Regions from separate parts of the Actinoplanes sp. NPDC026670 genome, predicted to be linked through region 1. Evidence: riboswitches for the same ligand, from Rfam matches in the RefSeq annotation. Region 1 holds a riboswitch; the other holds the start of a gene.
The links. Region 1 has a riboswitch for cyclic di-AMP ahead of AB0E94_RS24545 (transglycosylase family protein). Riboswitches for the same ligand answer to the same signal wherever they lie in the genome.
Positions count from the first base shown of each region.

Region 2: it holds a riboswitch for cyclic di-AMP, as region 1 does, so the genes downstream of both, AB0E94_RS05010 (hypothetical protein) here and AB0E94_RS24545 (transglycosylase family protein) in region 1, are expected to answer to the same signal.

Region 1 is NZ_JBEZXU010000025.1:98,249-103,982, forward strand. It holds gene AB0E94_RS24530 (response regulator transcription factor) at 1-575, opposite strand, end outside; gene katG (catalase/peroxidase HPI) at 755-2,950, shown strand; tRNA gene AB0E94_RS24540 (tRNA-Arg) at 3,028-3,100, shown strand; gene AB0E94_RS24545 (transglycosylase family protein) at 3,104-3,631, opposite strand; cyclic di-AMP (ydaO/yuaA leader) riboswitch at 3,631-3,776, opposite strand; gene AB0E94_RS24550 (saccharopine dehydrogenase NADP-binding domain-containing protein) at 3,985-5,211, shown strand; gene AB0E94_RS24555 (GNAT family N-acetyltransferase) at 5,340-5,734, shown strand, end outside.
Region 2 is NZ_JBEZXU010000003.1:308,679-314,412, reverse strand. It holds gene AB0E94_RS05030 (TetR/AcrR family transcriptional regulator) at 1-402, opposite strand, end outside; gene AB0E94_RS05025 (ABC transporter permease) at 590-1,486, shown strand; gene AB0E94_RS05020 (ABC transporter ATP-binding protein) at 1,479-2,249, shown strand; gene AB0E94_RS05015 (hypothetical protein) at 2,275-3,303, opposite strand; cyclic di-AMP (ydaO/yuaA leader) riboswitch at 3,308-3,445, opposite strand; cyclic di-AMP (ydaO/yuaA leader) riboswitch at 3,653-3,786, shown strand; gene AB0E94_RS05010 (hypothetical protein) at 3,791-4,822, shown strand; gene AB0E94_RS05005 (glycoside hydrolase family 65 protein) at 4,886-5,734, opposite strand, start outside.

The DNA.
Region 1 (5,734 bases):
ACGCGGACCGAGTTGGTGAACGGGTCGGCGTTCTCGTCCCAGGCCTGTTCGAGCAGTTCCTCGGCACTGACCACCTGTCCACCGGCGCGCAGCAGCACGCGCAGCACGGCGAACTCCTTGGGGGTCAGGGTGAGCGTCAGCCCGTCCCGGGAGGCGAAGTGCCGGATCGTGTCGAGGACCACGCCGTCCTGCTCCAGCACCGGTTTCAGCCGGGCCGTGGAACGCCGGGCCAGCGCCTGCACCCGGGCCACCAGCTCGGCGAAGGCGAACGGCTTGGTCATGTAGTCGTCGGCGCCGAGCCCGAGGCCCTCCACCCGGTCCCGGATCCCGGCCGCGGCGGTGAGCAGCAGCAGCCGGGTGTCCAGCCCGGAGTCCACCACCCGGGTGCACACCTCGTCGCCGGTGATGCCCGGCATGTCACGATCCAGGATCGCGACGTCGTATCGGTGCACGCTCATCTTCTCCAACGCGCTGTCACCGTCGTAGACCACGTCGACGGCCATGGCGAACTGGCGTAAGCCGTCAGCCACCGTGTCCGCGAGTATCCGTTCGTCGTCAGCCACCAGTACGCGCACGCTCTGTTACCTCCCCCGCCTATCGTCGCCGATCCGGCAGCCACGATAACTTCACGGGCGAAATCAGCGGAATCTCCGCCCGCCGGGTGTCGAACGCCCCTCCTCCTTTTCTTGACTCGTTCCAGAAAAGCAGGGCAGACTGCGAGCCGACTCTCATCGCTCGCTACCCGGAGGATTTCGTGGCAGACGAACTCGCCGCAGCTCAAGGAAAGTGCCCCGTCGCGCACGGCGGCTCCGGCTCGCACGGCGGCCGGGCCAACCGGGACTGGTGGCCGAACCAGCTCGACCTCGGCGTTCTGCACGCCAACTCCCCGGCTGGCAACCCGAACGGCGGCGACTTCGACTACGCCGCGGCCTTCAACGCCCTCGACCTGGCCGCTGTGAAGGCGGACATCGACGCGCTGCTGACCGACTCGCAGGACTGGTGGCCGGCCGACTTCGGCCACTACGGCCCGCTGTTCATCCGGATGGCGTGGCACAGCGCCGGCACCTACCGGACCTTCGACGGCCGCGGCGGTGGCGGCTCCGGTCAGCAGCGCTTCGCGCCGCTGAACAGCTGGCCGGACAACGGCAACCTGGACAAGGCCCGGCTGCTGCTCTGGCCGGTGAAGAAGAAGTACGGCAAGAACATCTCGTGGGCCGACCTGATGATCCTGGCCGGCAACGTGGCCCTGGAGAGCATGGGCTTCGAGACCTTCGGCTTCGGCGGCGGCCGCCCCGACGTCTGGGAGCCCGAGGAGGTCAACTGGGGCACCGAGGACGTCTGGCTGGACGACAGGCGCTACAGCGGCGACCGTGAGCTGGCCAAGCCGCTCGGCGCCGTGCAGATGGGCCTCATCTACGTCAACCCGGAGGGCCCGAACGGCAACCCGGACCCGCTGGCCTCGGCCCGGGACATCCGGGACACGTTCGGCCGGATGGGCATGAACGACGAGGAGACCGTGGCGCTGATCGCCGGCGGCCACACCTTCGGCAAGACCCACGGCGCCGGCCCGGCCGAGAACGTCGGCCCCGAGCCCGAGGCCGCCCCGATCGAGGCACAGGGTCAGGGCTGGAAGAGCAGCTTCGGCACCGGTGTCGGCGCCGACGCGATCACCAGTGGTCTGGAGGTCACCTGGACCTACCACCCGACCCGCTGGGACAACGAGTTCTTCCACATCCTTTTCGCGTACGACTGGGAGCTCACCCAGTCGCCGGCCGGCGCGCACCAGTGGCGCCCGAAGAACGGCGCGGGCTCGGACCTGGTGCCGCACGCGTTCGACGCCGGCAAGCGCCAGGAGCCGCGGATGCTGACCTCGGACCTGGCGCTGCGTTTCGACCCGGTCTACGGGCCGATCTCGAAGCGGTTCCACGACGACCCGGAGGCGTTCGGCAAGGCCTTCGCCAAGGCGTGGTTCAAGCTGACCCACCGTGACATGGGCCCGATCGCCCGCTACCTCGGCCCGGAGGTTCCGTCCGAGCCGCTGATCTGGCAGGACCCGCTGCCCGCGGTCGACCACGAGCTGGTCGGCCCGGCCGACGTCGCCGCGCTCAAGGCCACCGTGCTGGCCTCCGGCCTGTCGGTCGCCGAGCTGGTCGCGACCGCGTGGGCGTCGGCCTCGACGTTCCGTGGCACCGACAAGCGCGGTGGCGCGAACGGCGCCCGCATCCGGTTCGCCCCGCAGAACCAGTGGGAGGTCAACGACCCGGCCCAGCTCGCCAAGGTGCTCGGCGTGCTGGAGGGCGTGAAGGCCGAGTTCGACGCGGCCGGTGGCGCGAAGATCTCCCTCGCCGACCTGATCGTGCTGGCCGGTTCGGCCGCCGTGGAGAAGGCCGCGAAGGACGCCGGTTTCGACGTCGAGGTGCCGTTCACCCCGGGTCGTACCGACGCGACCGAGGAACAGACCGACGCCGAGTCGTTCGCGGTGCTGGAGCCCACCCACGACGGCTTCCGCAACTACCTCGCCAAGGGCCACAACCGTCCCACCGAGGCGCTGCTGGTCGACCGCGCGCAGCTGCTCACCCTCACCGCGCCGGAGCTGACCGTGCTGGTCGGCGGCCTGCGTGTGCTGGGCGCCAACACGGCCGGCTCGAAGGACGGTGTCTTCACCGAGACGCCGGGCGTGCTGACCAACGACTTCTTCGTCAACCTGCTCGACTTCGGCACCACCTGGTCGGCCACCGACTCCGACGGCGAGGCCTTCGAGGGCCGCGACCGCCGGACCGGCGAGGTCAAGTGGACCGCCACCCGGGCCGACCTGATCTTCGGGTCGAACTCGGTGCTGCGCGCCCAGGCCGAGGTGTACGGCAGCGACGACGCCAAGGAGAAGCTGGTCACCGACTTCGTCCAGGCGTGGGTCAAGGTCGCGAACCTGGACCGTTTCGACCTGGCCTGATCGTCAGGTGGTTTCCCGGCGGGCCCGGGTCGGCCGTACCGACCCGGGCTTCGCCTGCTGGTACCCTCAGCAACGTCGGGCTCGTAGCTCAGTGGATAGAGCAACCGCCTCCTAAGCGGTAGGTCGCGCGTTCAAGTCGCGCCGGGCCCACTCTCAGACCTTCAACCGCTGCCCCACCCGCAGCCGGTGCGGGCTGCTCAGCACATCCGAGTTCGCACGGTAAAGCGCACGCCACCCGCCCTTGACGTCGTGCCGGGCCGCGATCCGCGCCAGCGTGTCGCCACGCCGTACCACGTAGCTTCCGGTCGTCCGATGCACCTTCCGTACGCTGCCACGCGACGCCGCCGTGTAGGCGTGCCGCCGGCCGCACGTCGGCCACGCGCCGATGCCCTGCCCGCGTACCACCCGTTCGGCGATCCGGATCTGCTCGGACTTGGAAGCCCGGTTCGCGGTGTCCGCGTACTTCGTGCCGCCGTAGGCGCGCCACGTGCTCCGGCTGAACTGGAGTCCCCCGTAGTAACCGTTTCCGGTGTTGATGCTCCAGTTGCCCCCGGATTCGCAGTGCGCGATCGCCTCCCAGTTGATGTCGGCGTGCGCGGGCCCGGCGAGGGCGACGCTTCCGGCGAGTCCGACGGCCATCATGCCGACCGCGCGTTGGAGTTGTTTTCCGATCTGAGCCATGAGCTTGTCCTCCACGCCTACGAGGTCAGCTGTCGGGTTCGGGCAGAGGTGCCCGGCCGCGTTCGCGGCTTCACCCCGAGGCGCCGTAGCGCCGAGGAACTCTTGGGTCCCCCGCTCCATGCCTTTGGTTCGTCGAACCGTGGTCGGCGGCTGGACTCGGCGTTCCGACCACGGTGCCCGCTCTGTTTCGGGCTGCCGATTCGCCGCGCTGCTGGTTGGTTATGCGACACGCGGCAATGGAGTTGTAAGTCACAAATTAGCCGCTTTGATCTTCCTTTGTGTGGCTAACGTGCTGAATTCGGCGTGGCGCAACAGGTGCGGAACCCTCCACCGAGGGTGCACAATCCTCAGCCATGGGCGAGGACATGAACGATCAACAGCGCGAGTTCGACGTGATCGTCTACGGTGCCTCGGGTTTCGTCGGTGTGTTGGTGGCGCGATACCTCGCCGAGCACGCTCCAGCGGGCGCACGGCTCGCGCTGGGCGGCCGTTCCGCGGCGAAACTGGAGGGTCTCGGTCTGGACTGGCCCGTCGTCGTCGCCGACGCGAACGACGCGGAAGCCCTGACCACGATGGCCGGCCGCACCAGAGTCGTGATCACCACGGTCGGGCCGTATGCGAAGTACGGCAAGCCACTCGCCCGTGCATGCGCCGAAACCGGCACGGACTACGTGGACCTCACCGGTGAGGTGCTCTTCGCCCGGGACAGCATCGACGAGAACCACGAGACGGCAAAGCGCACCGGCGCACGGATCGTCCACTCGTGTGGCTTCGATTCGATTCCGTCCGATATCGGAGTGCACGTCCTGCACGAACAGATCAGCCGGGACGGCGCCGGCGAACTCACCGACACGACGCTCGTGGTGACCAGCATGCGCGCCGGGATCAGCGGCGGCACCATCGACTCGATGCGGCACCAGGTCGACGTGATGAAGAAGGACACCCGGCTGCGCAAGGTCGGCGCCAGCCCGTACTCGCTGAGCCCGGACCGGCAGGCCGAGCCCGACCTGGGCCGTCAGCCCGACATGCTCACCCTCCCCGGGTCCGAGGTGGACTCCAGCATCCGCGGGCACCTCGCGCCGTTCGTGATGGCGTCCTACAACACCCGCGTCGTCCGGCGCAGCAACGCGCTGCGCGGCTGGGCCTACGGCCGCACGTTCCGGTACCGCGAGGTCCTGCGGGTGAAGAGCAAAGTCGCCGCCACGGTCGTCAAGTCCGGCATGAACGCGCTGGTCATCGGCTTCGCGGTGCCGCCACTGCGATTCGTCCTGGACCGTTTCCTGCCCGCCCCCGGCGCCGGGCCGAGCGAGGACACGCAGCGCAACGGCCACTTCACCATGGACCTTTTCACCACCACCACGTCCGGGGCGCGCTATCGCGCGAGGGTCAAGGCGAAAGGCGATCCCGGGTACGCCGCAACCGCGGTCATGCTCGGCGAATCGGCTCTCGCGCTCGCCTTCGACACCGAGGCGCTGCCGCAGGTCGGGGGCGGTGTGCTCACCCCGGCGACCGCGATCGGTGACGCCCTGGTCGAACGCCTGCGCAACGCCGGATTCGAGATCACCGTTCAGCGCCTCTGAGACATGGTGCGATTCTGCACCGCGAAATGGTGTCCGTGATCCGACCGGTGGACGGTAAGGAATCGTTCACGGCTTTCCTCTCGATCGCCACTAGCACCAAAGGTGGTCTTACCGGCACGATTGGACAGGTGACCGTCAGCCCATTGCCCTACCCGCTGAGGTTGACGGGGACCGGCGTCATCCTTCGGGAATGGCGGTGGGAGGACGTCGACGAGCTGGTCGCGCTCCTCGACGAACCGGGCATCGCCCGCTGGACGCTGATGCCGTCGCCGTTCGACATGGAGGCCGGCCTCGCCTATCTACGCCGGGCCCAGCAGGGCCGAATCGGCGGCAGCCGGATCCAGCTCGCGATCACCACCGACGGCGGGCCGCCACTCGGTGAGGTGCTGCTCTTCAACGTCCGCTCCGAGGCGCACGAGGCCGAGCTCGGCTACCTGGTCGGCCTCCCCTTTCGGCGGCGCGGACTCGCCTCAGCGGCGTTGTCCCTGCTCACCGGCTATGCGGTCGACACGCTGGGGCTGCG
Region 2 (5,734 bases), on a different contig from region 1:
CTGGTGGGTGCGCAGCGCACGCTGGAGGGTCTCCGCGATCTGCGGGTTGCGGGCGGCCTCGGCCATCAGGTCCGGGATGATCTGGGATGCCATCCGGTGCCGCAGCGCCGTGCTGACGATCATCAGGAGCAGCGAAAGGTCACCGGCGAAACTCCCGGTGTCGGGAAGTGGAACTTTCCGCTCCGCGACATCCGAGATTATCTCCATTACCATTTCGAGCTTGTTGCTCCATCGACGGTAGATGGCCGTCTTGCCGACACCGGCACGACGGGCAACCGCTTCGATGGACAGCCGGCCATAACCGACCTCAGCCAGCTCGTTCATGACCGCGTTGCGGATCGCCACGGTGATGTCGCCTCGGAGCACCGCCGCTCCGGCAGGTGCGCGCTTAATCGTCGCCACCCGGTCACTATAGCGCTACGACGTAACGGTTGCGTTCCGCCGTTTGGTCAGCTACCGTCACAGCCACGTCGATACGAACCCGTTTCATCGGCGCGGTCGAGGGCCTGTCATGCTGCATGCTGTGTCCTCGCACCAGGCATCGGATCCCGCCGCGCCCCAAGGGCCGACCAGATCGGAGCACCACCCCATGACAGAGACGGCGGTCGCCTCGGCCGACGCCGGCCTCTCCCTCAAGGAGCTGGCCCGGCGCCACGGTTTGAGCGCCTCCGGACGGCTTCCCAGCCTGACGGAGTATTCGCGGACCCTCTGGTCGTACCGGCACTTCATCCGGGCACACGCAAGCGCCAAGATCACCTCCTCGCTGGGCAACACCAAGCTCGGGGCGATCTGGCAGGTGCTGACACCGATGATCAACGCCGGCGTCTACTACGTGATCTTCGGCGTGGTGCTCGGCGGCCATCGTGAGGTACCGAACTTCATCGCGTACCTCTGCATCGGTGTCTTCGTCTTCCAGTTCACCCAGTCGGTGGTCCAGACCGGCGCCAACGCGATCACCGGCAACCTCGGCCTGATCCGGGCACTGCACTTCCCCCGGGCCAGCCTGCCGCTGTCGGCCGCCCTGGTCGAGATCCGCAACTTCATCGTGGCGCTGTTCGTCCTGATGGGGATCGTGCTGATCACCGGTGAGCCGATCACCTTCGAGTGGCTGCTCCTGCTGCCGCTGCTGCTCCTGCACTCGATCTTCAACCTGGGCCTGGGCCTGTTCATCGCCCGCTACGGCTCGAAGGTCCGCGACGTCAAGCAGCTGATCCCGTTCGTCATGCGGTTCTGGCTGTACGGCTCGGCGGTGCTCTACCCGGTCTCCAAGTTCAAGGACGTGCTGAGCGGCTGGAAGCTCGAGGTCGTCGAGGCCAACCCGCTGCTGGTCTTCATCGAGCTGGCGCGGCACGCGCTGCTCAAGGAGGCGACGCTGGCCAACCCGCCGACCGTGCTGTGGATTCAGGCGACCGTCTGGAGCCTGGTCGTCGGCGTCCTCGGCTACCTGTACTTCTGGCGCGGAGAGAAGGGCTACGGCCGTGGCTGAGACTGAGCGCATCCCCACCGTCATCGCCGACGAGGCCCACATCGTCTACAAGATCCACCAGGCCGGCTCGGTCAGCGCCAGCCCGCTCGCCAGCTTCAAGCGCCTCACCACCCGCAGCAAGAACGTGAACATCCGTGAGGTGCACGCGGTCAAGGGTGTGAGCTTCGTCGCGTACAAGGGTGAGGCGATCGGCCTGATCGGCACCAACGGCTCGGGCAAGTCGACCCTGCTGCGCGCGGTGGCCGGGCTCCTGCCGGTGTCCAGCGGCGCGATCTTCGCGGCTGGCCAGCCGTCCCTGCTGGGCGTCAACGCGGCCCTGATGAACGAGCTGCCCGGCGACCGCAACGTCGAACTGGGCTGCCTCGCGATGGGCATGTCGCCGGCCGAGGTACAGGCGAAACGGGACGAGATCATCGAGTTCTCCGGCATCAACGACAAGGGCGACTTCTCGTCACTGCCGATGCGGACCTACTCCTCGGGCATGTCGGCCCGGCTCCGGTTCTCCATCGCCGCGGCGAAGAAGCACGACGTGCTCCTGATCGACGAGGCGCTGGCCACCGGTGACGCGAAATTCCGCAAGCGCAGCGAGGAGCGGGTCCGCGAGCTGCGCCGTGAGGCGGGCACGGTGTTCCTGGTCAGCCACAGCGAGCAGTCGATCCGGGACACCTGCGAGCGCTGCATCTGGCTGGAGGCCGGCGAGATCCGGGCCGACGGCGCGACCTCCGAGGTGATGAAGGAGTACGAGGCCTTCACCCGCAGGTGAGGCCCCGCACTCCTCCGGCGCCGGGCTAGTTGACCGACAGGTGCACGTGGTTGGTGTGGTCGCTGGACGGGTCTCCGCCCGCCCCGCTGTACGACTTCCAGCCACTGCTCGGTAGCCAGATCCGGCGGTACCAGATCACGTAGAGCACGTTCAGGTTGTCGGCGTTGTTGATGAAGTAGTTCGCCAGGTTGTCGCCGTACGTCTTGTCGGCTCCGGTGGCGTCGCCGCCGAACGTGCCCTTCTCGGCCGAGAAGTCGCAGGCCCGGCCCTTGGGGTGCTCGCCGCTGTTCTGCTCCCGCCAGCACTTGGTGAACCTGGTGAAGCCGTCGGCGCGGGCCTCCTTGTAGGCGTGCAGGAGGGTCGCGGTCACGCAGCCGCCGGTCCCGGTCGGGTCGGTCTGGTTGCAGCTGGTGCCGCTCGGACCGGGCGACGCGTCCTCGCTGTCACCGCCGTCGGACGACGAGCTGGCGTCGGCGCCCTGGTTCGCCGCTTTCAGGGCCGCCTCGGCCTGCTCCTTCTGTTTCGCCATCACGGTGACCTGCTTCTGCTGGTCCTTGATGGCGATGTCGATGGAGTCCTTGGCCTTCTGCTGGGTGTCGCGGGTGGTCTTGAGATCCTCGATCGCCCGGTTCTGGTCGGCGGCCACCAGGGCCAGCGTCTCGGCCCGGCCCAGGAAGCCCTCGGCCGAGTCGGAGCTGAGCAGCGCGGCCATCGGCCCGCCCCGGCCCGCGGTGTACGCCTGGGTGGCGAGCAGGTCGAGCCGGTCCTGCTGGGGTCCCAGCTCGCCGTCCAGCTTCTTCAGCTCGGCGGTCAGCTTGGCCTGCTGTTCCTTGGAGGTCTTCAGCTTGGCCTTCGCCTCCACGAAACCCTTGGAGGCCTTCTCGAGTTTCTCGATCAGTGACGCGGAGCCGCCCTCACCGTCGTCACCGGAGTCGCCGGGGGCGGCGAGCAGCCGGGGGGCCGCGGTGGCCGGCGTCGGGGCGACGGCCAGTCCGCACGCGGCGACGAGCAGCGCCAGCAACGCCGCTAATCGCCGCGCAGTGTTCTGCTGCACAGGAATTTCCTTCCGTCGGCCGCCGGCCGGGTTAGCTGACGGGTTCGGGACGAAGGAAATCCCTACCGCTGGTGAGCGGATTCACCCCAGGGAATATTGGTTCCCCGGCTCGCCGATAACGGCGATTAGGCGGCGGCTCCCGTACGGGAACCGCACCGACCATACCCACTCGATCGACAGATCGACAGTTCTCGTACGCCCCGCAATGGCCTCGACACGAGCGGTGACAACAATTACGGATAGTCGTTGCGACGTAACACTTTTGGCCGTTCCCAGGGTCTGATCCACGGCGATATCTCGGGTAAACTGGCCGCCGGTCCTGCCAGGACGGCACCGCCCCCGAGTTGCCGGCAGGCCGCCGCCCAATCGTCGAAAGGCGAGCCGGGGAACCAGGTCACTGGGGTGTATCCGCAGTTTGCGGTAGGGATTGCTTCCGTCCCGAACCCGTCAGCTAACTCGGTCGGCGGTGACACGGAAGGAACTGTTGATGACCGCAAGTCCCCGCCGGTGGCTGATACACGCCCTGGCGCCGCTGGTGGCTGTCGTGATGCTCGCGGCACCCGCGGCTCCGGCTTCGGCCGAGCCCGGCGGCTCGTCGTCCACTGCTCAAGAGCAGGAGCAGAACGGTGGCGACGGAGACGCAATCCTCTCCGATGTGATCGAGAACACGAACCGGCGCTACGTGTCCGCCAAGGCGGCCGTGCAGAAGTCGGTGAAGGCCCAGGCTCAACTGGCCAGCCAGATCAAGCAGGCCGAGGCCCGGCGCGACGTGCTGATCCCCGAGGTCGACAAGATCGCCAAAGAGCAGTACATGACGGGCAACCTGAGCTCGATCGGTTACCTGCTCAACGCCAACTCCTCGGGCGACTTCCTGGAGAAGGCGGTCTCCCTGGAGGAGATCAACCGGCTCCACGACGCCAAGCTGCGTGAGCTCAACGAGGCACTCCGGACCATCACCGAGAGCAAGGTCCGGCTCGACGCCGAGGTGAAGCAGCAGCAGCAGGACGCCGCCGCGATGAAGAAGCAGAAGGACGCCGCGGTCGACGCGCTCGCCCTGGTCGGCGGCAAGGGTGTCACCAAGGGCCTCGTGGTCGCCGACTCCCCGGAGGCCGCTCCGGCGCCCCGCAACTCCAGCGGTGGCTTCTCGGCCGAGGGTTGCACCGAGAAGGACCCGACCACGAACGGCTGCGTCACCAAGCGCACGCTGCACATGTACAAGGAAGTCAAGAAGGCCGGCTTCAGCAACTTCGTCGGCTGCCATCGCGACGGTGGGCCGTTCGAGCATCCCAAGGGCCGCGCCTGCGACTGGTCGCTGCAGAAGTCCGGGTTCTCGACGTTCGACACCGACAAGGAATTCCGGTACGGCAACAACCTGATGGCGTTCCTGGTGCGTAATGCCGACGCGCTCGGGATCTACTACGTGATCTGGAACAAGCAGATCTGGTTCCCTGCCAACGGGTGGAGCAACTACCACGGGGTCAGTGACCACACCGACCACGTGCACGTGTCGATGCTCTAGAACCTTCACGTCACGAGAACGGCCCCCGTCCGGTGGACGGGGGCCGTTTCGCATCTCGAACGGTCAGTGCAGCGCGCGCCGCACCGGGGCCCGGCCGTGCGGCTGGGCCGGCGCCGGACCGGCCGGCACCGCAGCCGGGATCGGGATCGTCACCGGGCGCACCTGGGTGACCTCCAGCTCCTTGCCGTGGTGCAGCAGGGTGAGCCGGGCCTGGCCGCCGCCGTTGCGCAGGGAGTAGGTGACCTCATCCGAGGTCACGCTCACCCGCAGCCGCAGACCACGCCAGAGCAGCGAGAACTCCAGGTTGTTGATCCGGCTGGGCAGGCGCGGGGCGAACGACAGCTGGCCGTTGAAGTCACGCATGCCACCGAGACCGGCGACCAGCGAGATCCAGGTGCCGGCCAGGGACGCCACGTGCACCCCGTCCCGGGCGTTCTGGTGCAGGTCGTGCAGGTCCATCAGGGCGGCCTCGCCCAGATAGTCGTGCGCGAGCTCCAGGTGCCCGGTCTCGGCCGCGAGGACGGCCTGGATGCAGGCGGAGAGCGACGAGTCCCGTACGGTCCGGGCGTCGTAGTAGGCGAAGTTGCGCGCCTTCTCCTCCGGGGTGAACGCGTCCCCTCGGATGTACATCGCCATGACCAGGTCGGCCTGCTTGACCACCTGCTTGCGGTACAGGTCGAAGTACGGGTAGTTCAGCAGCAGCGGGTACCCCTCCGGCGGGGTGTTCTCGAAGTCCCACTCCTGAAGCCGGGTGAAGCCCTCGCACTGCTGGTGGACGCCGATCTCCTTGTCGTACGGGATGTGCACGGCGGCCGCCGCGTCCCGCCACGACGCGGTCTCCTCGTCGTCGACCCCGAACCGCCGGGCCAGGTCCGGATGGCGTTTGCAGGCGTCGACCGCGGTCATCAGGTT